Linked DNA regions of Cupriavidus taiwanensis LMG 19424. Each later gene encodes a partner of the first gene's protein in a complex. Links are inferred from orthologs where the notes say so. Each region holds a gene or a part of one and is shown on either strand. Other genes may lie near its edges.

What was found.
Region 2: the proteins of mnmE (region 1) and mnmG are in contact, whole or in part, in a solved structure (PDB 9HIP), measured with the Escherichia coli proteins. The link is inferred for Cupriavidus taiwanensis LMG 19424 from one-to-one orthologs.

Annotation. Positions count from the first base shown.
Region 1 is NC_010528.1:3,402,181-3,415,720, reverse strand. The notes cover bases 4,024-6,857. They hold mnmE (tRNA uridine-5-carboxymethylaminomethyl(34) synthesis GTPase MnmE), read left to right. Parts: upstream 4,024-4,643; coding sequence 4,644-6,071; downstream 6,072-6,857. Other genes in these bases: dinD (DNA damage-inducible protein D), read left to right, coding at 6,220-6,857; RALTA_RS15705 (CHAD domain-containing protein), read left to right, coding at 4,024-4,552. Outside these bases: membrane protein insertase YidC, read left to right, coding at 1-1,626; tam (trans-aconitate 2-methyltransferase), read left to right, coding at 1,923-2,693; RALTA_RS15715 (VOC family protein), read right to left, coding at 2,701-3,087; RALTA_RS30800 (hypothetical protein), read right to left, coding at 3,146-3,358; RALTA_RS30795 (PaaI family thioesterase), read left to right, coding at 3,270-3,740; more of RALTA_RS15705, read left to right, coding at 3,737-4,023; more of dinD, read left to right, coding at 6,858-7,089; RALTA_RS15690 (OB-fold putative lipoprotein), read left to right, coding at 7,236-7,829; RALTA_RS15685 (hypothetical protein), read left to right, coding at 7,862-8,062; RALTA_RS15680 (Sbal_3080 family lipoprotein), read left to right, coding at 8,225-8,767; RALTA_RS15675 (M14 family metallopeptidase), read right to left, coding at 8,869-9,846; RALTA_RS15670 (Bug family tripartite tricarboxylate transporter substrate binding protein), read right to left, coding at 9,962-10,948; RALTA_RS15665 (LysR family transcriptional regulator), read right to left, coding at 11,078-12,034; RALTA_RS15660 (MerR family transcriptional regulator), read left to right, coding at 12,129-12,962; RALTA_RS15655 (rubredoxin), read right to left, coding at 12,984-13,148; RALTA_RS15650 (metal-dependent hydrolase), read right to left, coding at 13,145-13,540. UniProt on the Escherichia coli protein: Exhibits a very high intrinsic GTPase hydrolysis rate. Involved in the addition of a carboxymethylaminomethyl (cmnm) group at the wobble position (U34) of certain tRNAs, forming tRNA-cmnm(5)s(2)U34.
Region 2 is NC_010528.1:3,278,157-3,293,563, reverse strand. What follows is about bases 12,376-15,302. They hold mnmG (tRNA uridine-5-carboxymethylaminomethyl(34) synthesis enzyme MnmG), read left to right. Parts: upstream 12,376-12,823; coding sequence 12,824-14,782; downstream 14,783-15,302. Other genes in these bases: rsmG (16S rRNA (guanine(527)-N(7))-methyltransferase RsmG), read left to right, coding at 14,806-15,302; RALTA_RS15180 (N-formylglutamate amidohydrolase), read left to right, coding at 12,376-12,612. Also shown: RALTA_RS15235 (ABC transporter substrate-binding protein), read left to right, coding at 1-126; RALTA_RS15230 (branched-chain amino acid ABC transporter permease), read left to right, coding at 361-1,245; RALTA_RS15225 (branched-chain amino acid ABC transporter permease), read left to right, coding at 1,245-2,300; RALTA_RS15220 (hypothetical protein), read left to right, coding at 2,619-3,161; RALTA_RS15215 (sulfite exporter TauE/SafE family protein), read left to right, coding at 3,258-4,019; RALTA_RS15210 (ABC transporter substrate-binding protein), read left to right, coding at 4,310-5,458; RALTA_RS15205 (branched-chain amino acid ABC transporter permease), read left to right, coding at 5,717-6,769; RALTA_RS15200 (branched-chain amino acid ABC transporter ATP-binding protein/permease), read left to right, coding at 6,773-8,620; RALTA_RS15195 (ABC transporter ATP-binding protein), read left to right, coding at 8,641-9,384; RALTA_RS15190 (LysR substrate-binding domain-containing protein), read right to left, coding at 9,644-10,579; RALTA_RS15185 (Bug family tripartite tricarboxylate transporter substrate binding protein), read left to right, coding at 10,741-11,736; more of RALTA_RS15180, read left to right, coding at 11,740-12,375; more of rsmG, read left to right, coding at 15,303-15,407. UniProt on the Escherichia coli protein: NAD-binding protein involved in the addition of a carboxymethylaminomethyl (cmnm) group at the wobble position (U34) of certain tRNAs, forming tRNA-cmnm(5)s(2)U34.

The DNA.
Region 1 (13,540 bases):
CTCTACGACAACTGGCAGCGCGCCAACGGCCATGCGTCGATGTTCTTCCCGAGCACGACGCAGCAGCAGGCCGCTTCGGCGCCGGCCGCCAGCGGCGCTGCCGCGCAGGGCGACGTGCCCAAGGCCAACGTCCAGCCCGCTACCGGCACCTCGGCCGCCCCGGCCGCTGGCGCCGCGCCGCAGGCCGCGGCCCAGCCCACCGGCGAGAAGATCGTGGTGACCACCGACACGGTGCGCGCCGAGATCGACACCGCCGGCGGCATCGTGTCGCGCCTGGAGCTGCTCAAGGAGCATGAGAAGGACGGCAAGCCGGTGGTGCTGTTCGAGCGCGACAACGTGCGCACCTACATGGCGCGCTCGGGCCTGATCGGCGGCGACCTGCCCAACCACACCACGGTGTTCACCGCGGCCCCGGGCCCGCGCGCGCTGGACGGCGCCGAACAGGTGCAGGTGGTGCTGACCGGCGAGAAGAACGGCGTGAAGCTGGTCAAGACCTACACCTTCCGCAAGGGCAGCTACGTGGTCGACAGCAAGTTCGACGTGACCAACGCGGGCACCGCGCCGGTCTCGCCGACGCTGTACCTGGAACTGGCGCGCGATGGCAGCAAGGTCGAGCAGTCGCAGTTCTACAGCACCTTCACCGGCCCGGCGATCTATACCGACGCCGACAAGTACCACAAGCTCAGCTTCGAAGACATCGCCAAGGGCAAGGCCACCGTGCCGGCCGCTGCCAACAATGGCTGGGTGGCGATGGTGCAGCACTACTTTGCCTCGGCCTGGATCCCGCAGACCGGCAAGGAGCACAGCTTCTACGTCCAGCAGATCGATCCGAACCTGTACCGCGTGGGCATCCAGCAGCCGCTGGGCGAACTGGCCCCGGGCGCCACGGTCAGCACCGATGCACGCCTGTTCGCCGGTCCGCAGGAAGAGCACATGCTCGAGAAGATCGCCCCGGGCCTGGAGCTGGTGAAGGACTACGGCTGGCTGACCATCCTGGCCAAGCCGCTGTTCTGGCTGCTGGAGAAGCTGCATGGCTTCCTGGGCAACTGGGGCTGGTCGATCATCGCGCTGACGGTGCTGATCAAGCTGGTGTTCTTCCCGCTGTCGGCGGCGAGCTACAAGTCCATGGGCAAGATGAAGGACCTGCAGCCGCGCATGACGTCGATCCGCGAGCGCTACAAGAACGACCCGCAGAAGATGAACCAGGAGATGATGGCGCTGTACCGCACCGAGAAGGTCAATCCGCTCGGCGGCTGCCTGCCCATCGTGATCCAGATCCCGGTGTTCATTGCGCTGTACTGGGTGCTGCTGTCGTCAGTGGAAATGCGCGGCGCGCCGTGGCTGGGCTGGATCCATGACCTGTCGGTGCCGGATCCGTTCTACATCCTGCCGATCGTGATGGCCGTGTCGATGTTCGTGCAGACCAAGCTGAACCCGACCCCGCCGGATCCGGTGCAGGCCAAGGTGATGATGATCATGCCGCTGGTGTTCTCGGTGATGTTCTTCTTCTTCCCGGCCGGCCTGGTGCTGTACTGGGTGGTGAACAACATCCTGTCGATCGCGCAGCAGTGGCAGATCAACCGGATGCTGGGCAAGGGCAAGGCGGCCGTGGTGGCCAAGAGCTGAAGCTGTTGCAAGATGCGGTGATGGAAAGCCCGGCAGAGATGCCGGGCTTTTTGTCTTTGCTGAGGCTGAGGGCTGAGGGCTTTCGCGATCCCGACGGTTTGCTCCCCTCTCCCGCTTGCGGGAGAAGGGCCGGGGGAGAGGGCAGGCGCGGGCATACCGACGCGCTTTAACTTCGTGGACACTCCGGCCCTCTCCCCCACCCCTCTCCCGCAAGCGGGCGAGGGGAGCCTGGTTCAAGCGGTGTTGGCTTCGGCAGGCGTATGCTACTGGCCTGCCCTTACCGTCAGGAGACTCCCATGAGCTGGTCCGCCCACCAATACGTCGCCTTCGAGGACGAACGCACCCGCCCGGTCCGTGACCTGGTGGCTGCCATTCCCAACGAGATCGCGCGCAACGCGGTCGATATCGGCTGCGGTCCCGGCAACTCCACCGAGGTGCTGATGGCGCGCTATGCCGGCGCCTCGGTGACCGGGCTGGACAGCTCGCAGGACATGATCGACGCCGCGCGCAAGCGCCTGCCCGACGTGCAGTTCCGCGTGGCCGATATCGGCGCCTGGGACGAGGCCGGCCCGTACGACGTGATCCTCGCCAACGCGGTGCTGCAATGGCTGCCCGACCACGGCCGCTTGTTTCCCGAACTGGTCGCGAAGCTTTCCCAGGGCGGCACGCTGGCCGTGCAGATGCCGGACAACCTGGAAGAACCCGCGCACCAGCTGATGCGCCGGGTGGCGGCCGAAGGCCCTTGGGCCGACAAGCTGGCCGGCGCCAGCAAGGCCCGCGCCGAACGCGCGCCGGCGCGCTGGTACTACGAGTTGCTGCGCCCGCTGTGCCAGCGCGTGGATGTATGGCTGACCACCTACCACCATCCGCTGGCCGGCGGCGCGGCCGCGGTGGTGGAGTGGTTCAAGGGCAGCGGCCTGCGCCCGTTCCTGCAACCGCTGGACGAGGCCGAGCGTGCCGCCTACCTGGCGCGCTACCAGACCGAGATTGCCAACGCGTACCCGGCGCTGCCGGACGGCTCGGTGCTGCTGCCGTTTCCGCGCCTGTTTATCGTCGCGACGCGCTGAGGATCCCTTACGCCGGCTTGTGGCAGACCGCCTCGATGTTGTGGCCGTCCGGGTCCAGCACGAAGGCGCCGTAGTAGTCGGGGTGGTAGTGCGCGCGCACGCCCGGTGCGCCGTTGTCGCGCCCGCCCGCGGCCAGTGCCGCGCGATGGAACGCATCGACGGTCGCGCGGCTGTCGACGCGGAACGCCACGTGCACCGGCGGCTGGTTGGGCGTGCCGCGGTGGATCCAGAAATCGGGATGGCCGGGCGTGCCGAAGCCGGCCACATCGGTGCTGCCGGTGACGCTGGCCGGGAATTCCTTGTCCAGCACGTAGCCGATGGCGCCCAGCGCGGCCTGGTAGAAGGCGCGGCTTTTCTCGTAGTCGCTGACGCTGACGCCGGTGTGGTCGATCATGGGTGGCTTCCTTTGTCGTTGGTTGGAGCGGGCAGGTCTCAGGCCAGGTCCAGCACGCTCATGGTGGCGTTGAGCCGGCTGACCAGCACGGATTCGCCGTGGACGTCGGCAGGCCCTGACCCACGAGGAAACCGCCATGACCACCGAACAGGAACGGCTGCTGCTGCGCGACACCATCGAGGCTGGCTTCCGCCAGGCCGCCTTCGTCAGCGACGTCGGCATCGCGCTGGCCGACTGCGGGCCCCGGCTGGTGCGAGTCCACGCTGGCCATCACGGCACGCCACCTCCAGCACGGCGGCATCGTCCACGCGGGCGTGCAGGCCACCATGGCGGACCACACCGCCGGCGCGGCCGCCTCCACCATCCTGGAAGCCGGCCAGCACGTGGTCACCGCCGAGTTCAAGATCAACCTGCTGCGGGCCGTGCGCAGCGAACGGCTGCGCTGCCGCGCCGACGTGCTCAAGTCCGGCCGCTCCATCATCGTGGTCGAGGCCGACGTGTTCTGGCGAATCTGGGCATTCCAGCCTGAAGGACGGGGCGTGTCAACCGCCAAAGCGGCGCTGGCGCCGCATCCTGCCCAGGCGCGTGCTGTCGCCTACACTGAAGGCATCTGCGTCCCGCGTGCGCGCCTGACCGCATGCAGTCCGCCATGAACGCCGACGCCCATTCTCCCAAGCTGCGCCGCAAGACGCGGCCCGCTGCAGCCTTTGCCGCGCTGGCGCAAGCCAGCCTGGCGCGCATCGACGCGTGCCTGGACCCGCTGCAGCACCGCGACGACCCGGAAGACCTGCACCAGCTGCGCATCGCCCTGCGCCAGGCGCGCGCGGTGGTGTGGGCCATGGGCCCGGCCCTGCCGCGACAGGAGCGCGACCGCTGGAAGCGCGACCTGCGCACGCTGGCCCGCGCCACCAGCACGGTGCGCGACTGGGATGTGTTCCTGGCCGAAACCATCGGCCCGGCCCGAGAACTGGAGCCGGAAGACACGATCCTGGCCGCCATCGCCGACACCGCCCGGCAGCGGCGCGACGCGGCGCGCGAAGCGATGCTGGCGACACTGGCCGCTTACCGCGACTGGCCACTGCCCGCGCTGCATCGCGACCTGGCCCACCTGGCGCAACTCGCCACCCGCGCCCGCGGCGACGGTGCCCGCCTGTCCAGCTTTGCACGCCGGCGCGTGCGGCGCGGCCGCAAGCAGCTGCGGGCACTGGCCCGGGACGCCCGCCATGGCGACCCGGCCGCGGTGCACGCGCAGCGCATCGCCGGCAAGCGGCTGCGCTACGTGATCGAGGCGCTGGCGCCGGTGCTGCCGGCGCGCTATACCACGCGCCTGCACCGCAAGCTGGTCAAGCGGCAGGCCCGGCTGGGGCGGCAGGTCGACGGCATCGTCGCGCGCCGCCTGCTGGCCGAGTGCCTGGACCTGCAGGCGATGCCGGATGACGCGCCGCCGTTGCCCGGCGCCAGCTGAGCGGCCCGCCAGCCATGGCGGCCTGCCATAGCGTTCCAGCGCGTTCCGGCGCGTGCCACGCCAACCGCACCCGATCTGCGACAATACCGCCATGACTGCTCCCCAGCTTCCCATAGCCGCCATCGCCACCGCGCCGGGCCGCGGCGGCATCGGCGTGGTGCGCGTGTCCGGCCCCGATGTCGGCCCCGTGATGCGCGCCGTCTGCGGCCAGGCACTGAAGCCGCGCCACGCCACCTACCTGCCATTCCTCGACGGCAACGGCAAGGTCATCGACCACGGCCTGGCACTGTATTTTCCGGCGCCCAACTCCTATACCGGCGAGGAAGTGCTGGAGCTGCAGGGCCACGGCGGCCCGGTGGTGATGCAGATGCTGCTGACGCGCTGCCTGCAGGCCGGCGACGGCATCGGCCTGCGCCTGGCCGAACCCGGCGAGTTCACGCGCCGCGCCTTCCTCAACGACAAGCTCGACCTGGCCCAGGCCGAGGCCGTGGCCGACCTGATCGAAGCCAGCACCGAGGCCGCGGCGCGCTCGGCCGCGCGCTCGATGGAGGGCGAGTTCTCCAACGCCATCCGCCAGCTGGTGGACAAGGTCATCCACCTGCGCATGCTGGTCGAGGCCACGCTGGACTTCCCCGAGGAAGAGATCGATTTCCTGGAGCAGTCCGACGCGCGCGGCCAGCTCGCCACCATCCGCGATGAACTGGGCGCGGTGCTGGCGCAGGCGCGCCAGGGCGCGCTGCTGCGCGAGGGGCTGTCGGTGGTGCTGGCGGGCCAGCCCAACGTGGGCAAGTCGTCGCTGCTGAACGCGCTGGCCGGCGCGGAACTGGCCATCGTCACGCCGATTGCCGGCACCACGCGCGACCGCGTGCGCGAAACCATCCAGATCGACGGCATCCCGCTGCATATCATCGACACCGCCGGCCTGCGCGAGGAAGCCGCCGACGAAGTCGAGCGCATCGGCATCGAACGCACCTGGGACGCCATTCGCCGCGCCGACATCGTGCTGCACCTGGTCGACGCCACCGACTACCTGCGCCACGGCCTGTCCGAGATCGACGACGCCATCGACGACAAGCTGAGCGGCCAGCTGCCGCCCGGCGCGCCGATCGTGCGCATCGTCAACAAGATCGACAAGGCGCCCGCGGTGGGCGAGATGATGTTCGGCGGCAACCGCCCGCACGTGGTCGCCGCCAACGGCCCCAACCCGACCGAGATCTGGATCTCGGCGCGCACCGGCGCGGGCATCGAGCTGCTGCGCCGCGAACTGCTGCGGCTGGTGGGCTGGCAGTCCGGCAACGAAGGCACCTTCCTCGCGCGCGAACGGCACCTGACCGCGCTGCGGCAGGCGCAATCGCGCCTGGACGTGGCCGCCGAACAAAGCCAGCGCCAGGCCCAGGCGCTGGACCTGTTCGCGGAAGAACTGCGGCTGGCGCAGGAGCACCTGAACAGCATTACCGGCGAGTTCACCAGCGATGATCTGCTAGGGACGATTTTTACGCGGTTTTGTATTGGGAAGTAGGGCGGTAACCAGGTCCGTGTGCCATGCGCGCCGGACACCGTGCCCAGGGCTTCCCAGAGCAGAGGGCTGCTCATCTATGCCACTGTATATTCATACAGTAGAATGACTCCGAAACGCTGAGGAAGAACCAACGTATCAGGGGCGATCAATGGCTGATGAACGCGTGGCTGCACAGCATCACAAGACTTTCGAGAGCATCCGGCACGAGGACGAGCACGGTTTCGAATTCTGGCGGGCAAGGCAACTCGCCGGCGTGCTTGAGTACTCGCAGTATCGCCACTTTGTTGCCGTCATAGACCGTGCGAGGGAGGCTTGCCGAAACAGTGGCCAGCCGCCTGAAGACCATTTTGAGGACGTCCTCACAATGGTGGAGATCGGCTCCGGCGCACACCGCGAAATTGAGGATTGCCGACTCTCCCGCTACGCCTGCTACCTGATCGTGCAAAACGGCGATCCGTCCAAGCCAGTGATTGCCAACGGTCAAACGTACTTCGCGATCCAGACCAGGCGACAAGAGCTGGCCGATGAAGCCCGTTTCAGGACTCTCACTGAAGACGAGCGCCGCCTGATGCTTCGAGGAGAAATGGCTGAACACAACAGGGCTCTCACGGCAGCGGCCAAGCAAGCAGGCGTCGCGACCGCATTAGACTATGCGGTCTTCCAAGACCACGGCTACAAGGGACTCTACGGCGGCCTGGGTGCGAAGGACATCCATGTCAGCAAAGGACTGAAAAGAAGCCAGAAGATCCTTGACCACATGGGCAGCACCGAACTGGCCGCCAACCTGTTCCGCGCAACCCAGACGGAAGAGAAGCTGCGACGGGAGAACGTTCAGGGCAAGAAGCAGGCGAACCAGACCCACTTTCAGGTGGGCGCGAAGGTGCGGCAAACCATCGCTGATCTCGGCGGCACCATGCCAGAAAAGCTGCCCACGCCAGAGAAGAGCATCAAGCAGATCGAGCGCGAACAGCGTCAGTTGCAAAACGACTCGGACAAGTCCACACCGGAAAATTTCTGACCCGACGGCAGGCACCAAGGGCGACAGCCGCTCAAATGGCCGCGCTGGCCCTGGACAGGGCAATTGCGCGCGTTTGCGGCAGCCAGGGCGCATAATTCGCCTTTCGCTGTTTTTGCCTTCCGCTTTCACTACGCAGGACCTTCCCGATGTTGAACCGCACCCAGCAGATCCTCATTGCCATCGTCGCCGTGGCTGTCCTTGGCATGTTGTGGTTTGCCGGCAATGACCGCCGCGACGATGTTGGCGGCGCCGTGCCCGACGCGCCGGCCGATGCGCCGGCCGATGCGCAGAGTGCTGCCAGTGCGGTGCCGGCCAGCGAGGTGCGCGGCGTGCCGCGCAACGGCACGCTGGATCCGGTCAGCATCGACCCCCAACGCTCCGCCGACCGCCTGCCGCAGTTGCAGGCCGATGCACTGCTGAAGGCGTATCGCGACAATGCCGCGCAAGCCGACCGAGACTACCTGAACCAGTACCTGATCGTCGAAGGCGTGGCCAGCGGCATCCGCCGCGAGGGCGAGCAGGTCTTTGTCGATATCCGCACCAACGATCCGGGCGCCAATGTGCGCGCGCTGCTGCTGCCGCGCCAGATCTGCGGCCCGGCCGGTCGCGAGTGTGAAGTCGAAGCGCGCGCCACCATGGTCCGGCGCGGCCAGAAGGTGGCGCTGGAGTGCAACGGCGCGGGCCTGGCCGACGGCATGCCGCTGCTGCGCGACTGCCTGCTGCGCGGCGGCGCCAACTGATCGCGCTCGCGACGATTCCGGAGATCCCCGCCATGCAATCCGTGCTGTCCGTCCTTGCCATCCTGATCATGGTGGCGACCCTCGTCGGCGTGATCTCGCCCGCCTGGCTCAGCCAGACGCTGTTCGGCGGCAAACCCGTGACGCGCGTGCAGGTGGCCGTGGTCGGGACCTGCCTGGCCGCGCTCTGCCTGGTGCTGGTGGGCCGGCTGGCGCAGGGCGGCGCGGGCGGCTGAGGCGTCATCCGCAACGCCATCCGCAACACCAGAAGCGACCGTTTTGCGCTTCTGTTTGGCCGATTGGATCGGCCTGCCGGCGCCTACAGTGTGAAGGTATGCGGTGGCCATTGCGCCTTGTGGCGGCGCGGTGCAGCGCCGCCCAGCCTTCCAGGACATTCCATGAACCATGCACTGCTGGCGGCCTGCGTGGGCCTGCTGCTCACCGGCTGTTCGACCTACCAGGCCGTAACGCCGGTCGACCGCCTTGACCCCACCGATCCCGTTGTCGCGTTCCAGCTGCCGGCCGGCGGCGGCCCGCTCGGCAACTACGGCGCCCACGGCACGCTGCTGTGCGTGGTGGTGAACCCGGTCAGCGGCAATGACTTTGTCGAGAGCTTCCTGTCGTCGCTGCGGCGGCGCAATTTCGAGGTGAAGGTGCTGCAGGCGCAGACCTCGATCGCATCGTGCCCGATGGTGGCGCTGTACACCGCGCGCGGCGCCTGGTACTGGAACACCTACCTGAATAACGCCGACATCACCGTGTATCTCAATGGCGACCGGGTCGGCAAGGCGATCTACAACGCCAACCGCAGCGCCGGCGGGCTGAACCTGAGCAACTTCGTGCAGCCGTCGTCCAAGCTCGATGAACTGGTCGAGCAGCTGTTCCCCGGCATGCTGCCGCCTCCGCCGCCGGCGGACACGGCGCCCGCGCCGGCGGCCTAGCCCTTCTGCCTAGCCGATCTGCAGTCAACCGGAGGGCCGCGCCATGACGCTGTGCGCAGCATCCTGCCGGGCGCGGCCGCGCCCGGCCCAGCGTACCCGGGTCAGCGCTCCGGCCGGCCCAGGCGCACCACGGTCACGCCGGGGCGCAACTGGCGCAGCGATGGCATCACCAGCACGCAATCCGGATACGGCGTCACCACCGGCGCGCCGTCGCGCCAGCCGATTACGGTCCCGGCCTCGGTAAAGGTCTCCAGCCCGGTGTAGGGGCCGGCAAAGCGGAAGTCCATGCTGGTCGCCACCACCGGCTCGGTCACGCGCACCACGCGCTGCGCGGCGGCCAGCGGCTGCAGCCAGCCGGCGGGCAGGTCGCTTGCGTCAACGATGCCGGCATGCAGCAGGAACCGTGCGGTGCTGTCCTGCGCCACCGTCACGGCGGCCGGTTCCCAGTGCTGGCCGCATTCGATCAGCAGCGCGTTGCGCGGGCTGGCGGCATCGCCAAAGCCATCGTAGTCGCGCATGCGGCGGCCTTCCGGGTGGCCTTCGTCGACGATCACATCGGCCGGCGCACCGAGTGCGCGCGACAGGGCGATGCCCTTGTCCAACGGGCCGGAGACGATCAGCGGCCGGCTCTTCTCATGCATCGAATGCAGGTCCAGCAGCAGGCCGACGGTATCGATCACCGGCCGCATGGCGCGTGCGCGGCGCAGCTCGGATGAATCCAGGCTGGCGTCATCGAGAACCTTCGCGGTCCACACGCGGTTGAAGTCCTGGTCGACGAAGCGCGAGGCATCCGGACTGGCGGGATCGAAGCGGTGGTAAGCATCGACGTTGGCAAAGGCCAGCGTCAGGCGGCCGCGGCGCGGGCGCAGGCCGTGGTCCAGCAGCGCCTTGACGGCGATGGCGCCGCACACCTCGTTGCCGTGGGTCAGCGCGTTGACCATCACGTGCGGGCCGGGCCGGCCGCTGTCGAAGGTGTGGAGGTAGGGGATGCCGGTGTTGCCGGCGGCGTAGGGGCGGATGTCGGGGAAGGCGACGTCGACGGGGTAGGCTTCCAGGGGTGCGGTGGGCTGGTGGGTCATGGGAGTCGGTGCGTTCAGGGTGCCTGGCAAGTCGATGCCTGCCGGGTCGGTGTGATAGGGACGGTGAGTGTGCGGTCGGCGGCATTGCAAGGAGCGACGCCGCCTCGCCATCCCCTTACTGCTGAATCCCCGCCGTCTGCACGATGGTGCGATAGCGCCCGGTCTCGCGCTTGATAAAGCTGCCGAACTGCGCCGGATTGGCGGGCGCCACTTCCACGCCGGCCTCGGCCAGTTTCTTCTTCACGTCCGGCATCGCCAGCACGGCCTGCATCTCGGTGTTCAGGCGCGCCACCACCGGCTGCGGCAGCTTGGCCGGGCCCATCAGGCCGAACCAGACGCCCATGTCCACGCCCTTGAGCGCCGGCGTCTCGGCCAGCGCGGGCACGTTCGGCGCCACCGGCGAGCGTTTGGCGCCGGTCACGCCGTAGGCCTGCACGCGGTTGGCCTGGATATGCGGCAGCGCCGACGACAGCACCATCACCGCCAGGTCGATCTGACCGCCGAGCAGGTCGGTCGCCATGGCCGAAGCGCCCTTGTACGGCACGTGGGTGATGTTGACCTGGCCCTGCTGCTTGATCAGCTCGCCCGCCAGGTTCAGCGGGGTGCCAACGCCGGACGAGGCGTAGGCCAGTTTGCCCGGCTGGGCCTTGGCCAGCGCGATCAGCTCGGCCGCGTTCTTCGCCGGCAGGCCGGGCTTGCCGACCAGCACCATCGGCTGGGTGCCGACAAAGGTGACCGGCGCCAGGTCCTTCTCGCCGTCATAGCGCACCGCGGGGTTGGTCAGGCGCGCGATCGACACTTCACTGCCCGAGCCCATCAGCAGCGTGTAGCCGTCGGCTTCTGCCTTGACCACCTTGGACGCGCCGATGGTGCCGCCGGCGCCGCCCAGGTTTTCGATCACCACGCTCTGGCCCAGGCGCTTGCCCAGTTCCGGGGCGATGGTGCGGGCCACCAGGTCGACGCTGCCGCCGGCGGTGTAGCCCACCACCAGCGTGATCGGCTTGGTGGGCCAGGCATCGGTCGCGGCGGCGGCGGTGGAAACGGCGCCGGCGCAAGCGGCAAGGCAGAGTGCGGCAGCGGCCGCGCGCAGGGTGGTCTTCATGGTATTGGCTCGGTGTCCCGGAATCATGGTTGTGGACCGATGTTAGAAGCGCAGGACCGGCGCGGCGTGCGGCTTTGGCAACCGCGGTTGCCGATTTGGCAATGGCGGCAAGGGGCCGCCGGCGGCGCTTCAGCGCGGCGCCTGCACGGCCGCCTGCCAGAAGGCCTCGGCCAGCGGCCGCATCGGCGCGCGCGGGCGGTAGAGGCGGATGTCTAGCGCCAGGTCGCCGCCATCATCCTCGCGCGGGGCGGCGATGGCGCGCACGAGCCGGCCGTCACGCAGGTCGTCGGCGATCAGCCGCGCGGGCAGCCAGGCCAGGCCCATGCGCTGGCGCACCATCTCGTGCACCGACTCGGCAAAGTCGCTGACCGCGATCACGTCCAGCCGCGGCGCCAGCTTGCGGCGCGCGATCTCCTGGTTGACCATGCGGCCCAGCGTCAGGGTTTCTGCGTAGGCGATCATCGGCACCGGCGCGGGCGCGGTCTTGCCAGAGACCTTGCTTGTCCCCAGCCGGTGCAGCGGCGCACCGCGCGCGTCGGCGGCGCTGACGCACACCAGCCGCTCCACGCCGGCCAGGTGGAACTGGTAGCGCGCGTCGTCCAGCATCACCGGCAGGTCGGGCGGGCTGTAGCACAGCAGGAAGTCGGCATCGCCCTCGGCGAACATTGCCAGCGCGTCGTGCATCGGGAAGGTCGACAGGCGGGTGCGAAAGCCGGCCGCCGCGGGGTCATGGCGCAGCGCCTCGCGCAGCCCCGCGAGCCAGGCCGGCACCATCGAGCGCGCCAGCGTCTTGCCGGTGGCAATGGTCACGGTGCTGGCATCAGCGCGGTGAGCGGCGCGCAGCGCCAGGCGGGTGTCGTCGAGGGTGCGCAGGGCGCTTTGCGCCGCTTCCAGGAACTGGCGCCCTTCGGCGGTCAGGCGTACCGGGAAGGCGCTGCGGTCGATCAGCGGGGCCCCGGCCCAGACCTCCAGCGCCTGCATGCGCCGGCCAAAGGCGGGCGGGGTCACGTTGCGCAGCTCGGCGGCGCGCGCGAGGCTGCCGGCCTGGGCCAGGCAGACGAAGTCTTCGAGCCAGCGGATATGCATGGAAAACGGTCGGTCGGGGTGGGGGCAATGCCTTCATTATCGGCAAAAGCCGCCGCCACTTTGCCTGCCGCGTTCCTCGGTTAGAATTTTTGGCATGACACTGACCCGGCGCCGCCAACCTTCGCCTCCGTCCCGCCCGGCGTCCGCCGCATCCGGACCGCCGCCTGCCCCGGAATACACCATCGACGAACTGGCGCGCGTGGCCGGCACCACGGTGCGCAACGTGCGCTCATACCAGGACCGCGGCCTGATCGACCCGCCGCAGCGGCGCGGGCGCGTGGGCATCTACACGCAGGCGCACCTGGGCCGGCTCAAGCTGATCCACCACCTGCTGGCGCGCGGCTACACGCTGGCCAATATCACCGAACTGCTCAAGGCCATCGTCGAGGGGCACGACCTGCGCTCGATCCTGGGGCTGGAGACCGCGATCAGCAGCCCGTGGACCAACGAGACCCCGCGCCACTATTCCTACCTGGCGCTGGCGCGGCTGTTCGGCCGGGCGATCTCGCGCCCGGCGCTGGCCAAGGCGATCTCGCTGGGGCTGCTGGAACCGGACGGGCTGGGCTACCTGGCGCGCAGCCCGCGCGCACTGGCCGCGGGTGCGGAGATCGCCCACGCGGGCTTTGCGCTGGAGGATGTGCTGGAGATCATCGCGCAGTCGCGCGGGCATTTCCAGGCGGTCTCGGACCAGATCGTCGCCACCGTGGTACGCGAGCTGGACCGCTTTGGCGAGGGCAAGCTGCCGCCGCCACAGGACGTGCCGCGGCTGGTCGACATCCTGTGGCGCATCCGCCCGCTGGCGCTGGTGATGGCCGAGACCGAGATGATGCGGGCGCTCGAGATCTCGGCCAACAAGTACCTGGGGGACCGGGTGGCGGCGATCATCGAGCATCTGCATGATGAGGAGGGCGGGGGCGCCAAGCCCTAGCCCTCGTCCACGCCCTGCCGCCTATAGCGCAACCATGTCGAAATCCGCTTTCGCCATGCCGCAGTCCGGGCAGCGCCATTCCGGCGGGACCGCGCCCCACGGTGTGCCGGGCGCGATGCCGTGCTCGGGCATGCCGAGCGCTTCTTCATAGACGAATCCACAGATTCGGCACTGCCAGATGGTCATGCCGTCCCCCGCAGCGAAGGCGCCCGGGTGGAGACGCCGGCGGCGCGCGCGGTGTCTTCGATTTCCCGCACCAGCGGATCGATGCGGGCCAGCTCGGCGCGGTTGTCGTCGTCCCAGGGATGGAAGCCGGGGCGGAAGTAGCTGAGCCACTCCGGGATCATGCGCGGCAGCGCGCCGGGCGACGCCCACAGGAAGCGCAGCGCGGTGCCAAACCCGCTCAGCTTGTTGCGGCAGCCCTTGTCGCCCATCACCAGCGCGATATGGAACACGAACACCATGGCCCAGAACGTCACCGTGGTGGTCAGCATGGTGAAGGTGCGCACGAAGTAGCGGTAGGGGCCCGGCTTCATCACGGTGTTCCAGACATCGTAGGCCACCGCCTTGTGCTCGGT
Region 2 (15,407 bases), 130 kb from region 1 along the record:
ATGCAGGTGAAGACCGCGGCCGAGTCGAAGAAGCCGTGGGATTACCTGAAGGTGGTCGCGACCATCCCGGGCGACCAGGCCTTCACCACGGTGGCCGAGTCGAAGTGCGCCATGTTGAAGAAGTAAGAAGGAAGGCCGGCTTGGCGGTTAGCGAGCCGGCGGTCTGCCCCCCTCTCCCGCGCGCGGGAGAGGGGCCGGGGGAGAGGGCGGGAGCCAGCCGCAGCGATGCCAGCAAACGCGTGGCGGCGTAAGGAACGCCTGCTCCAGCGTTGAAGTTCGTAGCCCCTTCCGCGCCGGCCCGCTCCCCCAACCCCTCTCCCGCAAGCGGGAGAGGGGAGACTCCACCAGCAATCGATGCTCATGGACATCTTCGGAATCCCTTTGCCGGCCATGCTTTCCCAGCTCTTGCTGGGGCTGGTCAACGGCGCCTTCTATGCGATGCTGAGCCTGGGCCTGGCGGTGATCTTCGGCCTGCTCAACGTCATCAACTTCGCGCACGGCGCGCTCTTCATGCTGGGCGCGGTGCTGGCCTGGATGGGCATGGAGTACGCCGGGCTGAATTACTGGCTCATGCTGCTGCTGTCGCCGCTGGTCGTTGCCGCGCTGGGCGTGGTGATCGAGAAGACCATGCTGCGCTGGATCTACAAGCTCGACCACATCTACGGCCTGCTGCTGACGCTGGGCATCACGCTGGTGATCGAGGGCATCTTCCGCTCGGTCTACGGCGTGTCGGGCCTGCCGTACCAGACCCCGGACGCGCTGCAGGGCGCGACCGACCTCGGCTTCATGATCCTGCCGAACTATCGCGCCTGGGTCGTGGTGGCGTCGCTGGTGGTGTGCTTCGCCACCTGGTACGTGATCGAGAAGACCAAGCTGGGCGCCTACCTGCGCGCCGGCACCGAGAACCCCAAGATGGTCGAGGCCTTCGGCGTCAACGTGCCGCTGATGGTGACGCTGACCTACGGCTTCGGCGTGGCGCTGGCTGCGTTTGCCGGCGTGCTGGCCGCGCCGGTGATCCAGATCTCGCCGCTGATGGGGCAGAACCTGATCATCATCGTGTTCGCGGTGGTGGTGATCGGCGGCATGGGTTCGATCATGGGCTCGATCCTGACCGGCCTCGGGCTGGGCGTGATCGAAGGCCTGACCAAAGTGTTCTATCCGGAGGCATCGTCGACCGTGGTGTTCTTCATCATGGTGATCGTGCTGCTGCTGCGCCCGGCCGGGCTGTTCGGCAAGGAGAAGTGATGAGCGCACCCTCGACATCATCGACGCCAGCCACCGTGGCGGCCAATGCAGGCAAGGCAGGAAAGGGACAAGGCGTGCAGAAGAAACTGTTGTACGGATTGCTGCTGCTGGCACTGCTGGCGGCGCCGCTGGCCGGGGCGTATCCGGTGTTCGTGCTCAAGGTGCTGTGCTTCGCGCTGTTTGCGTGCGCCTTCAACCTGCTGATCGGCTACACCGGACTGCTGTCGTTCGGCCATGCGGCCTTCTTCGGCGGCGCCGGCTACGCCGCCGGCCATGCCATGAAGGTGTGGGGCGTGACGCCGGAGATCGGCCTGATCCTGGGCACCGGCACGGGCGCGCTGATCGGCTACGTGGTGGGCTCGCTGGCGATCCGGCGCCAGGGCATCTACTTCTCGATGATCACGCTGGCGCTGGCGCAGATGCTGTTCTTTATCTGCCTGCAGGCGCCGTTCACCGGCGGCGAGGACGGGCTGCAGGGCATTCCGCGCGGCAAGCTGTTCGGCGTGCTGTCGCTGTCGGATGACCTGACGCTGTACTACGTGGCGCTGGTGATCATCGTCGCGGCCTTCGCGCTGATCGTGCGCACGGTGCACTCGCCGTTCGGCCAGATCCTGAAGGCGATCAAGGAGAACGAACCGCGCGCGGTGTCGCTGGGCTATGACGTCGACCGCTTCAAGCTGACCGCGTTCGTGCTGTCGGCGGCGCTGTCGGGGCTGGCCGGTTCGATCAAGGCGCTGGTGCTGGGCTTCGAGACCCTGACCGACGTGCACTGGTCGATGTCGGGCTCGGTGATCCTGATGACGCTGGTCGGCGGCCTCGGCACGTTGTCGGGCCCGATCGTCGGCGCCTTCGTGATCGTCGCGCTCGAAAACAAGCTCGGCGACATCGGCAACTTCCTGGCGTCGGTGACCGGCATTTCGTGGTTCGGCACGCTGGGCGAGTCGGTGACGATGGTGACCGGGGTGATTTTCGTGATCTGCGTGCTGACCTTCCGCCGTGGCATCATGGGCGAGCTGCTGGCGCGCTTCGGCGGACACGCCGGACGCAGGGAGTGACCGTGGGTCGACATGCCCGATTCTGGGGCTAGGGTTTTTTCTAGCTTGTCCTCCATGCACCGCTTCGTTACATTCCATATACGGTTTTCGCAGGTTAAATGGAGGCGGAAGCGAGGAGACGACAGGCGCGCACCCGGTGTCGGGTAGCAGCGTTATAAATAAAGGGCGTTGCCGGGTGATCCTCGGCAACGCTTTTTTCATTTGGGCTTCCCGCCCGTGTTGTGACGCCTTCGCCCCGTTTTGGGGCGCGCATGCCGCATCGGCATCACCTGGCGGTCTCACCCATGCGACAATGCGGGCGCTCTCCGCTGCCCGCCCATGTCCGCCACCGTTCCCCCCGATCCCACCCAGGCCACGCCAGACGATGGCGGTGCTGTCGCGCCGCAGCTCCACGTACGCCTGGGGCAGGGCGCCGACGCTGGCCTGGTATCGGACTGGCTGGAACGCCTACAGCCCTTGCCGGTGCCCGCGGCCCGCGCGCGGCAACTGATGCTGGGCGAACTGCTGGCCCAGTCAGGACGCGGTATCTGCCTGCTGGCCTGCCTGCCGGTACCCTCGTCGGACGGCGGCCTGGTGGCCTGCCTGCCGGTGGCCTTGCTGCCCAGCCTCGAGCTTGCGGGCTTCGCGGCTTGCGCCAGCGAGTGGTGGGTACGGCCGGAGCTCGACGCGGCCACCCGCCGCGCCTGCCTGGAAGCCTGCTTCGCCACGCTGGCCGACTGGGGCCGCGCCCACGGCATTCGCCATGCGCTGCTGGCTCCGGGGCTGGCGGCCGGCCACGGCGGCGCGCCACCCGGTTTCTCCTTGCACGCTAACGGCATGTGGCACGGCAGCCTGGCGCCGGCCGCCAAGGTACTGGGCTGATCCGCTGCGCCCGGCCGGGCGCCGGTTCCGCTGTCCCGGCACCGCTGGTATTCCCGCTGGTATTCCTTTTCCTCTTTCCCATTTCGCTTTTCTGCAATGACGGAATTCGCATTCCTGGCGGTCGCCGCCTTTCTTGCCGGCCTGATCGACGCGGTCGCCGGCGGCGGCGGGCTGGTCCAGATCCCGGCGCTGTTCTCGGCCTATCCCAACCTGGCACCCGCCACGCTGCTCGGGACCAACAAGGTCGGATCGATTGCGGGCACCGCCAGCGCGGCACTGCGTTATGGCCGCAGCGTGCGCATCTACTGGGGCGCGACCGCACCTGCCGTGGTGGCGGCCTTTGCCTGCTCGATGGCCGGCGCCTGGGCGCTGACCATGATCCCGGCCGAGCCGATGCGCAAGGCGCTGCCGTTCGTGCTGGTGGTGCTGCTGGTCTATACCGTCGCCAAGAAGGACCTGGGCGCCGAGCACGCGCCCACGCTGACGGGCTGGGGCGAACGCGGCGCGGCGCTGCTCGGCGGCGCCGTGCTGGGCTTCTATGACGGCGTGTTCGGGCCAGGCACCGGCAGCTTCTTGATGATCATGTTCGTGCGGGTATTCGGCTATGACTTCCTGCACGCGGCGGCGTCGACCAAGCTGGTCAACCTTGCCACCAACCTGGCGGCGCTGCTGCTGCTGGCCAGCAAGGGCCATATCTGGTGGCAGCTGGGCCTGGTGATGGCGGTGGCCAACGTCGCCGGGAGCCAGGTGGGAAGCAAGCTGGCGCTGCGCCATGGCAGCGCTTTCGTGCGCAAGGTGTTCATCGTGGTGGTCAGCGCGCTGATCCTGAAGACCGCCTGGGACGCCTTCGTCCGCTGACGGCAAAGCCAGGCTGGGCGCGCGATGCGGGTTAATCCTCCCTGTTCGCGCCAGGGCGCTGTGATAGACTCGATCCGCATTCCCGACCGCACGGTCGGTGAATCACCGAAGCGCCTTTCCGGGGGAGTGGCGTGGACGGGAAATTGGGGAGCGGCCTGGTGTCGCTCCTGGTTGTAGCGCAGGTGCCGGCGATGTGCCTGCGTTGACCCGAGGGGTCGATCCAAAAAAGGGGCATCCGCCGGCGGACGCCGGACGGATGCCTTTCCGTTTCAGGAACCGAAGGAGACAAGATGGATTTCAAGCGCGCCAGCCTGCTGGCAATCGCTGCGGCCAGCCTGGTTGCCGGTGCCGCCCAGGCGCAGGTCAAGGTCGGGGTGACGGTGTCGGCCACCGGTCCGGCGGCATCGCTGGGCATTCCGGAAAAGAACACCTTCACGCTGATGCCCAAGGAGATCGCGGGCAAGAAGATCGAGTACATCGTGCTGGACGATGCCTCGGACACGACCACGGCGGTCAAGAACACGCGCAAGCTGATCAGCGAAGACAAGGTCGACGTGATGGTGGGTTCGACCGTCACGCCCAACTCGCTGGCGATGGTCGACGTGGCGGCCGAGAACGAGACGCCGATGATCACCATGGCCGCCTCGGCCCGCATCATCGAGCCGATGGATGCCAAGCGCGCGTGGGTCTTCAAGACCCCGCAGAACGACTCGCACATGGCCACCGCCATTGCCGAGCACATGAGCAACAACAACGTGAAGACGGTGGCGTTCATCGGCTTCGCTGATGCCTATGGCGACAGCTGGGCGCAGGAATTCGCCAAGGTCGCCGAGCTGCGCAAGATCAAGGTGGTCGCCAACGAGCGCTTTGCCCGTACCGACACCTCGGTCACCGGGCAGGTGCTGAAGATGATGGGCGCCAATGCCGACGCGGTGCTGATCGCCGGCTCGGGCACGCCCGCGGCGCTGCCGGCCAAGACGCTCAAGGAGCGTGGCTACAAGGGCAAGATCTACCAGACCCACGGCGTGGCCAATGCCGACTTCCTGCGCGTGTGCGGCAAGGACTGCGAAGGCACCTTCCTGCCCGCCGGCCCGCTGCTGGTGGCCGAGCAGCTGCCCGACAGCAATCCGGTAAAGAAGCCGGCGCTGGCCTACAAGACCGCGTATGAAAAGGCCTTCGGCGGCCAGGTCTCGACCTTCGGCGGCCATGCCTGGGATGCGGGCCTGATCCTGCAGCACGCCATCCCGGAAGCGCTGAAGAAGGGCCAGCCGGGTACCAAGGAGTTCCGCAAGGCCCTGCGCGACGCCATGGAGCAGACCAAGAACCTGCCGGTGTCGCATGGCATCATGAACATGAGCGCCACCGACCACCTCGGCTTCGACCAGCGCGCGCGCGTGATGGTGCAGATCGTCGACGGCAAGTGGAAGCTGCTGAAATAAGCGGCTGACCCGCGCGTCTGGATCCGGCCGGCAAGGCATGCCGGTTCCGCAGTGAAGCAGGGCGCATGGCTGACCATGCGCCCTTTTTTCTGGCGCGTCGGTGGGTCGACGCCCGCCAACCTAGGGTTGCTCTGTATTTCCGCATTGCGCAACCCGTTTACTATTTCGTAACCCAAAGCGCGCACTATCCTGTCGGCCCGTCGGCGCCCCGCTGATCCCGTTCGATGCAGGCAGGTTTTCCAACAAGACGGGGAGACAATGGACCTATCTATCGCCGCCATCCTGGCGCAGGACGGCATCACCTCGGGCGCGATTTACGCGCTGCTGGCACTGGCGCTGGTGCTGGTGTTCTCGGTGACCCGCGTCATCTTCATCCCGCAAGGGGAATTCGTTGCCTACGGCGCGCTGACACTGGCGGCGATGCAGGCCGGTCATGCCCCGCAAACCAGCTGGCTGCTGGTAGCGATGGGCGTGCTGACCTTTCTCTATGAGACCGTCACCGTGCTGCGCAGCGCCGAATTGCGGCGCACGCTGGGCCAGCGCCTGGCGGTTCTGGCCGGCAAGTACCTGGTGTTTCCGCTGGCGGTGCACTGGGTGGTACAGCAGTATGGTGCGCAGCCGCTGCCGATGCTGGCGCAGGTCGCCCTGACGCTGCTGGTCATTATTCCGCTGGGGCCGATGCTGTACCGGCTGGCCTACCAGCCGCTGGCCGAGGCCAGCACGCTGGTGCTGCTGATCGTATCGGTCGGCGTGCACTTCGCGCTGGTGGGGCTGGGGCTGGTGATGTTCGGCGCCGAGGGCTCGCGCACCAATCCGTTTTCGGATGCGCGCTTCGAGGTGGGCGCGCTCAGTATCTCGGGCCAGAGCCTGTGGGTAGTGGCGGTGTCGGCGCTGTTGATCGGCGCGCTCTATTTCTATTTCGAACGCACGCTGCAGGGCAAGGCGTTGCGCGCGACCGCCGTGAACCGGCTGGGCGCGCGCCTGGTCGGCATCGGCACCACGCAGGCGGGGCGGCTGTCGTTCACGCTGGCGGCGGCGATGGGCGCGCTGTGCGGCATCCTGATCGCGCCGCTGACCACGGTGTACTACGAGTCGGGCTTCCTGGTGGGGCTGAAGGGCTTTGTCGGCGCCATCGTCGGCGGCCTGGTCAGCTATCCGGTGGCGGCGCTCGGCGCGCTGCTGGTGGGGCTGCTGGAATCGTATTCGTCCTTCTGGGCCAGCGCGTTCAAGGAGGTCATCGTCTTCACACTGATCATTCCGGTGCTGCTGTGGCGCTCGCTGACGAGCAAGCATGTCGAGGAGGAGGAATAAGCCATGACCATGCTGACCGACAAGCAGGCCGGCGTGACCCATGCCGAGGCCGGCAGCCGCGCGCGGCTGAACCGCAACCGGGTGCTGGTGCTGGTGCTGGTCCTGATCGTGGTGCTGGCGGCGCTGCCGGTGCTGCCGACCCCGGAATTCTGGATCACGCTGGGCAACTACATCGGGCTGTACAGCATTGTCGCGATCGGGCTGGTGCTGCTTACCGGCGTGGGCGGCATGACCTCGTTCGGGCAGGCGGCGTTCGTGGGGCTGGGTGCGTACAGCACCGCGTACCTGACGACGCAGTTCGGGCTGTCGCCGTGGTTCGGCCTGCTGGTGGGGCTGGTGATCACCATGGCCTCGGCCTATGTGATCGGGCTGATCACGATGCGCATGTCCGGGCACTACTTGCCGCTGGCGACCATCGCCTGGGGCCTGTCGCTGTTCTTCCTGTTCGGCAACCTGGAGTTCCTGGGCAAGTATGACGGGCTGAACGGGATCCCGGTGCTGTCGTTCTTCGGCATCGAACTGCAGTCCGGCCGTTCGATGTTTTACCTGATCTGGGCGGTGGTGCTGCTGGCGGTGCTGGCGATGCAGAACCTGCTGAACTCGCGCCCGGGGCGCGCCATCCGCGCGCTCAAGGGCGGCGGCGTGATGGCCGAGGCCATGGGCGTGAACACCGCGTGGATGAAGGTGGTGATCTTCGTGGTCGCGGCGATCCTGGCATGCGTGTCCGGCTTCCTGTATGCACACCTGCAGCGCGCGGTGAACCCGACGCCGTTCGGACTGAACTACGGCATCGAGTACCTGTTCATGGCCGTGGTCGGCGGCGTCGGCCACGTGTGGGGCGCAGTATTGGGTGCGGGCATCCTGACTATCCTGAAGGACGTGCTGCAGGGCGTGCTGCCCAAGCTGCTCGGTGCCAACGGCAACTTCGAGATCATCGTCTTCGGCGTGCTGCTGGTGCTGCTGCTGCAGTACGCGCGCGATGGCATCTGGCCGTTCCTGCGGCGCCTGGTGCCATCCGGGCCGCCGGTGCTCGCGCCGGGTCAGGCCGCGGGGCTGGCGGTGCGCCAGAAGCCCGAGGCGGGCGAGCTGATCCTGGATGTGCGCGCCGCGCGCAAGCAGTTCGGCGGGCTGGTCGCGGTCAACGATGTCAGCTTCCAGGTGCGCGCCGGCGAGATCATCGGTCTGATCGGACCCAACGGCGCGGGCAAGTCCACCACCTTCAACCTGGTCACCGGCGTGCTGCCGGTCTCTGGCGGCGAGGTGCGCTACCGCGGCGAGGTGATCTCGGGCCTGCCGTCGCGCGAGATCGTCAAGCGCGGCATCGGCCGCACCTTCCAGCACGTGCACCTGTTGCCGACCATGACGGTGCTGGAAAACGTCGCCATCGGCGCGCACCTGCGTGGCGACTTCCGCGCGCAGGGTGGTGTCTGCGCGGCGATCCTGCGCATGAACAAGGTCGAGGAAGAGAAGCTGCTGTTCGAGGCGAAGCGCCAGCTGGAGCGCGTCGGCCTGGCCGACTGCATGTACATGGAAGCCGGCAGCCTGGCGCTGGGCCAGCAACGCATCCTGGAAATCGCGCGCGCGTTGTGCTGCGACCCGGCGCTGCTGCTGCTCGACGAGCCTGCCGCCGGCCTGCGCTACAAGGAAAAGCAGGCGCTGGCCGAACTGCTGCGCAAGCTGCGCGGCGAAGGCATGAGCGTGCTGCTGGTCGAGCACGACATGGACTTCGTGATGAACCTGACCGACCGGCTGGTGGTCATGGAATTCGGCTCGCGCATCGCCGAGGGCGTGCCCGAGGAGGTGCAGAAGAACCCTGCGGTGCTGGAAGCCTACCTGGGCGGCGTGGAATAAATGTGGAGCACGGACCCGACATGAGCCTGATTCTGGAAGTGAAGGAACTGCATGTGCGCTATGGCAAGGTCGAGGCGGTGCACGGCGCCAGCCTGAAAGTCGAGGCCGGCCGCATCGTCACCGTGATCGGACCGAATGGCGCCGGCAAGTCGACCATGCTCAATGCCATCATGGGCGCGCTGCCGGTGACGGGATCGTCCAGCGGCACAGTCAGCTACCTGGGCCATGACATGGCCGGCATCCCGGTGGAAGGGCGGGTCGCGCGGGGCATGTGCCTGGTGCCGGAAAAACGCGAGCTGTTCGCCTCGATGACGGTGGAGGACAACCTGCAGCTTGGCGCCTTCCGCCGCAAGCGCGCCGGCGACAAGCAATACCTGGATCAGATGGAGGTGGTCTATGACCTGTTCCCGCGCTTGCGCGAGCGCGCGCGCCAGGACGCCGGCACGCTCTCGGGCGGCGAGCGCCAGATGCTGGCGGTGGGCCGCGCGCTGATGGCCAAGCCGCAGTTGCTGATGCTGGACGAGCCCAGCCTTGGCCTTGCCCCGCTGATCGTCAAGGAGATCTTCCACATCATCAGCAACCTGCGCCAGACCGGAGTGGCCACGCTGCTGATCGAGCAGAACGCGCGCGCGGCGCTGCAGGTGGCAGACTACGGGTATGTGATCGAGACCGGCGATATGGCGATGGAAGGGCCGGCCGATGAACTGGCGGCGAATCCGAAGGTTATCGAAACCTATCTTGGTCTGGCAAAAAAGGTGGCTTAGTCGACCCCGATTTCGCCTGAAGAATGAGGGCCCGCGCAAGCGGGCCCTTTGTTATTGGTGGTGTGAATAACTTTGGGGATAACCTGATTTTCCGGGGGGTCAACTCTGTGCGCGGCCGCGCCTCTGACCCAAGCCCCGCTGCTATTTGTTTGATGGATGTTTGGACTTGTAGATCTTATCATTTCATCCATCGGTTTGATGGTGGTGCGAGAAAAATTCACCCGACGGATGTGTTTGCGTGGAAATGCAGATCTGAAAGTTATCTGCTGAATAGCGCGGCGTTTTCCCGGGCGGTATCCTCAGCCGCCGTTTCCAGTAGCCACGTGCGGAAGCAATGCAACGCCGGATGATCGCGTCGCTCCCTTGGCGCGCACAGAAAATAGCCGCGTTGCAGCGTAATCGGCAGGTCGAACGGTGCTGCCACGCGTCCCGCCGCAATTTCCTCGCGTACCAGGCAGCGCTGCAGCACCGCCACGCCCATGTCGGCGCGCACTGCCTGGATCAGGATCGAGACCTGGTCGAACGCTGTGGATAACCGGGGCGCAGCGTTGAGTACGCCGGCCGCCAGCAGCCAGTTTTGCCAGTTCGCCGGCGCGGTGGTGTGGTAGAGCAGCGGCTCGTCCAGCAGCTCCCCCGGAGACTGCCAGCGGCCGGCCTCACGCCGGGCGCGCAGGCGGTCGGGGTGGCACACCGGCACCATTTCCCGACCGACCACGTAGTCGGCCTGCAGGCTAGGCCATTTGCCGGCTTCGCCCGCCAGGATGGCGGCGTCGGGGGAGGGTCCGGACAAGTCTTCGTCACGCTGGTAGGGGACGAAGTCCAGGCGGATTTCCGGATGCCGGCGGTGAAAATCCGGCAGGCGCGGCACCAGCCAGACGCTGGCGAGGGTCGGCACCACCGACAGGGTCAGATGGTGCCGGCGGTCGCCGGCGCGCAAGGCGGCGCTGGCATGCTCGATCGCGGCGAGCGGCTCGGCCACGGCCTCGAGCAAGTGGCGCCCGGCATCGGTCAGCCCCAGGCGGTGGGCGTTACGCTGCAGCAGCGGCTGGCCGAAATGCGCCTCCAGCCTTGCGATGGCGCGGCTGATCGCGCCCTGCGTCACACACAGTTCTTCCGCCGCGCGCGTAAAGCTGCCCAGCCGTGCCGCGGTGGCAAAGGCGTGCAACTCGGACATCGAAGGGGAATGCAACCGCATGGCGCAGGGCAGGGGGCGGAGCGCGGGGGAGGGCGCTTTGCCGCGCCCGGCGCAAGGATGATCTTTGGTAATGCAAAGGTGCAATATAGTCGTTTGCGCGCGGCCGGTAAACGGCTGACACTCGCCCGGTTCATGCACAAGACACCAACAGGAGAAACCCCATGATCCGAGCCCGGATGTCCCGCCGCCAGCTGCTGCTGACCGGCACCGCCGCCACCGCCACGCTGCTCTTTGCCGGCGGCGCGCTGGCACAGGCCAACTACCCGACCCGCCCGATCCGACTGATCGTGCCGTTTGCCGCCGGCGGCTCCACCGACCTGTCGGCGCGCCTGGTAGCGGAGTTTGCCGGCCGCGAGCTGGGGCAGTCGATCGTCGTGGAAAACAAGGGCGGCGCCGGCGGTTCGCTGGGCATGGAGCAGGTCGCCAATGCTGCGCCGGATGGCTACACCATCGGCATGGCCACCGTCAGCACGCATGGCTCCAATCCGGCCGTCTACCCCAAGCTCAAGTACGACCCGATCAAGGACTTTGCCCCGGTCACCAACGTGGTGGCGATCCCCAGCGTGTTCGCGGTGCACCCGAGCGTGCCGGCCAAGACCATGCAAGAGTTCATCGCGCTTGCCAAGGCCAATCCGGGCAAATACAGCTTTGCCTCGCCGGGGGCAGGCTCGCTGGGCCACGTCAATATCGAGAACTTCATGATGCTGGCCAAGATCGACCTGCTTCACGTGCCGTACAAGGGCGCAGGCCTGGCGCTGAACGACGCCGTGGCAGGGCAGGTGAATGCCATCACCGACAACCTGTCGTCGACGCTGCCGCACGTGAAGGCCGGTCGGCTGCGCGCGCTGGCGGTGCTGGGCGCGGCCCGCTCCGCGCAGCTGCCCAACGTGCCGACGTACGCCGAACTGGGCTTCAAGGACATGGGTGAAGGCGGCTGGTTCGGCATTGTCGCGCCCGCCAATACGCCGCCCGCCATCGTTGCCAGGCTGAACCAGGTGATCCACAAGGCCATGCAGAATCCCGAGTTCAAGCGCAAGGTGGAAGAGTCTGGCGGCACCCTGGTGCCGACCACGCCGGAACAGTTCAAGGCACAGATCCAGCAGGCCATGGCCCGTTACGCTCGCGTGGCCAAGGCTGCCGAGATCAAGCTGGACTGAGGCATGGCGGAAGCAACCAACCAGCCGGCCGCGCTGCCGCCGGTGATCGTGCGCTTGCCGGAAGGGGAGGCGCTGCCGCTGGTGTGTGATTCGCCGCATAGCGGTACCGCTTACCCGGCTGACTTTGGCGCCGCGGTGCCTGCTGCGCGCCTGCGCGGCGGTGAGGACACGCATGTGGATGCGCTGTGGCAGGCCGTGCCCGCCGCGGGCGGCACGCTGCTGGCGGCGACCTTCCCGCGCGTCTACATCGACCCGAACCGGATGGCCGACGATATCGATCCCGCCCAGCTAGACGGCGCCTGGCCGACGGCGCTGGCGCCGGGACCGAAGACGCAGCTGGGCTTCGGCCTGATCTGGAGCCGGATCGACGCGGCAACGCCGATCTACGACCGCCGGTTGTCGGTCGCGGAAGTGCAGGCCCGCATCGAGCGCTACTATCGGCCGTACCACGCGGCGCTGGCCGAGGCCGTGGAGGGCGCCTACGCGCGCTTTGGCGCACTCTGGCACCTCAACCTGCACTCCATGCCGAACAACGCCTACGAGCGCCTGAAGATCGCCAGCGCGCACCCGCTGGCCGACTTCGTGCTGGGAGACCGCGATGGCACGACTTGCGAGCCGGGCCTGGTGGATCTGGTCGAGCGGGAGCTGCGTGGCATGGGCTACACCGTCGCGCGCAACGATCCGTACAAGGGCGTGCAGTTGATCGCGCAGATCGGGCGTCCGGCGGAGCGGCGCAACAGCCTGCAGATCGAGATCCGGCGGCCGCTGTACATGGATGAGGTGACCCGGGAGCGCAATGCCGGCTTCGCTTCGCTGCAGCGCGACCTGGGCAAGCTGACCGAGCAAGTGGCGGCCTATATCCGTTCCAAGCTCTGAGGCGCTTGTTCCACGTGAAACCTATGGCCGGGCCTTGCGCCCGGCCATTTTGTTTCACGTGAAACACAACGTCGCTTTCAGGCGACTGATGACGTACCGCAAGCGGCATGTTTCACGTGAAACATGGTGTCCGCCGGAAAGTGATAAGTCGAATGCCGCTATAATTTCGCATTCCCGAATTTTCCCGCCAGCCTCCCGGAGGAGGTGTCCCATGCTTTACCCGAAAGAATTCGACGTCATCGTCGTCGGCGGTGGCCATGCCGGCACTGAAGCCGCCCTTGCTGCGGCCCGCATGGGCTGCCAGACGCTGCTGCTGACCCATAACATCGAGACGCTTGGGCAGATGAGCTGCAACCCGTCGATCGGCGGTATCGGCAAGGGGCACCTGGTCAAAGAGGTGGACGCCATGGGCGGCGCCATGGCCGCGGCCACGGACGAGGCCGGCATCCAGTTCCGCATCCTGAATTCCAGCAAGGGGCCGGCCGTGCGTGCCACTCGTGCCCAGGCTGACCGGGTGCTGTATCGCAAGGCGATCCGCACCCGGCTGGAGAACCAGCCGAACCTGATGCTGTTCCAGCAAGCCGTGGACGACCTGATGGTCGAGGGCGACCGTGTCGTCGGCGCCATGACGCAGGTCGGCATCGCCTTCCGCGCGCGTGCGGTCGTGCTGACGGCCGGCACCTTCCTGGACGGCAAGATCCACGTCGGGCTGGACAATTACACGGGAGGCCGTGCCGGCGACCCTGCTGCGGTGTCGCTGTCGGCACGCCTGAAGGACCTGAAGCTGCCCCAAGGCCGCCTCAAGACCGGCACGCCGCCGCGCATCGACGGGCGCACCATCGATTTTTCCGTGATGGAAGAGCAGCCAGGCGACCTGGATCCCGTACCGGTCTTCTCCTTCCTCGGTCGCCCCGAACAGCACCCGCAGCAGCTGCCATGCTGGATTACCCATACGAACAGCCGTACCCACGACATCATTCGCGGCGGGCTGGATCGCTCGCCGATGTACACCGGCGTGATCGAGGGGGTAGGGCCGCGTTACTGCCCCAGCATCGAGGACAAGATCCATCGCTTTGCCAGCAAGGAAAGTCATCAGATCTTCCTGGAGCCGGAAGGCCTGACCACCAACGAGTTCTATCCCAACGGGATCTCGACCAGCCTGCCGTTCGACGTGCAGCTGGAGCTGGTGCATTCGATTCGCGGCCTGGAAAACGCACATATCCTGCGTCCTGGCTATGCGATCGAATATGACTACTTCGATCCGCGCGGCCTGAAGGCATCGCTGGAGAGCAAGGCGATCCGGGGCCTGTTCTTCGCCGGCCAGATCAATGGCACGACCGGTTATGAAGAAGCCGCGGCGCAGGGCCTGCTGGCCGGTATCAATGCCGGTTGCTACGTGCGCGAACGCGATCCGTGGACGCCGCGCCGTGACCAGGCTTATCTGGGCGTGCTGGTCGACGACCTGATCACGCGTGGCGTGACCGAGCCGTACCGCATGTTCACCAGCCGCGCAGAGTTCCGCCTCAGCTTGCGCGAAGACAACGCCGATATGCGCCTGACCGAAGTGGGCCGCGAACTGGGCGTGGTCGATGATGCGCGCTGGGACGCGTTCAACCGCAAGCGCGACGCTGTTTCACGTGAAACAGAACGCCTGAAGAGCACCTGGGTAAATCCGTCGATGCTGCCGGCCGAAGAGGCAGTGCCGCTGCTGGGCAAGCCTATCGAGCGCGAGTACAGCCTGGCCGACCTGCTGCGTCGCCCGGAAGTCAGCTACGAAGCCCTGATGGCACTCCAGGGCGGCCGCCATGCTCCCGAGGCACCGTTGGATGCGGAGCCGATGCTGGCGGAGCAGATCCGCGAGCAGATCGAGATCGGCATCAAGTACCACGGCTATATCGCCCGCCAGGCGGCCGAGGTCGACAAGCTGGAAGCCAACGAATCGACGCGCCTGCCAGAAGGGCTGGATTACACCGAGGTGCGCGGGCTGGGTTTCGAAGTCAGCCAGAAGCTGAACCAGCATCGCCCGGAAACGCTGGGCCAGGCTTCGCGCATCTCGGGTGTGACGCCGGCGGCGGTCTCGCTGCTGTTGGTACACCTGAAGAAAAAGGGACTGGGCCGCGGCCGTGCGGACGCCGGCGCATCGTCCGGCAACGGTGAAGAGGCTGCCTGAGAGTGCCCGCTCCGCGACAAACCATGACCGATGACGCCACGCAGCGTCGTCGCCTTGAAGCAGGCTTGGCCGAGATCGGGCTGGCATTGGCGCCGGCCCAGATTGATACGCTGTTCGCGTACCTGGCCCTGCTGCGCAAATGGAACGGCGTCTACAACCTGACCGCGATCCGGCACCCTGATGAGATGCTCACGCATCACATGCTGGATTCGCTCGCTGCAGTGCCGGCGCTGGCGCAGGCCGCCCGCGCTGTAGAAGTCGCGGCGCCGGCGCGGGGCAGGGTGCTAGATGTGGGCTCCGGCGGCGGCATGCCCGGCCTGCCGTTGGCCATCGCCTGTCCCGATGTGTCGGTGCTGATGGTCGACATCGTGCAGAAGAAGACGGCCTTCCTGACGCAGTGCCGGGCCCAGCTGGGTCTGTCCAACGCCGCCGCGCATTGGGGCCCGGTGGAGAAGCTGGACGACGCCGATGGCTTTGCCGTGATCACCTCGCGCGCGTTTGCCGAACTGACGGATTTCGTGAACCTGTCGGGCCAGCTGCTCGCGCCCGGCGGCAAGCTGATCGCGATGAAGGGCGTGTACCCGCAGGCCGAGCTGGACCGCATGGAAACCGCCGGAATGATGGC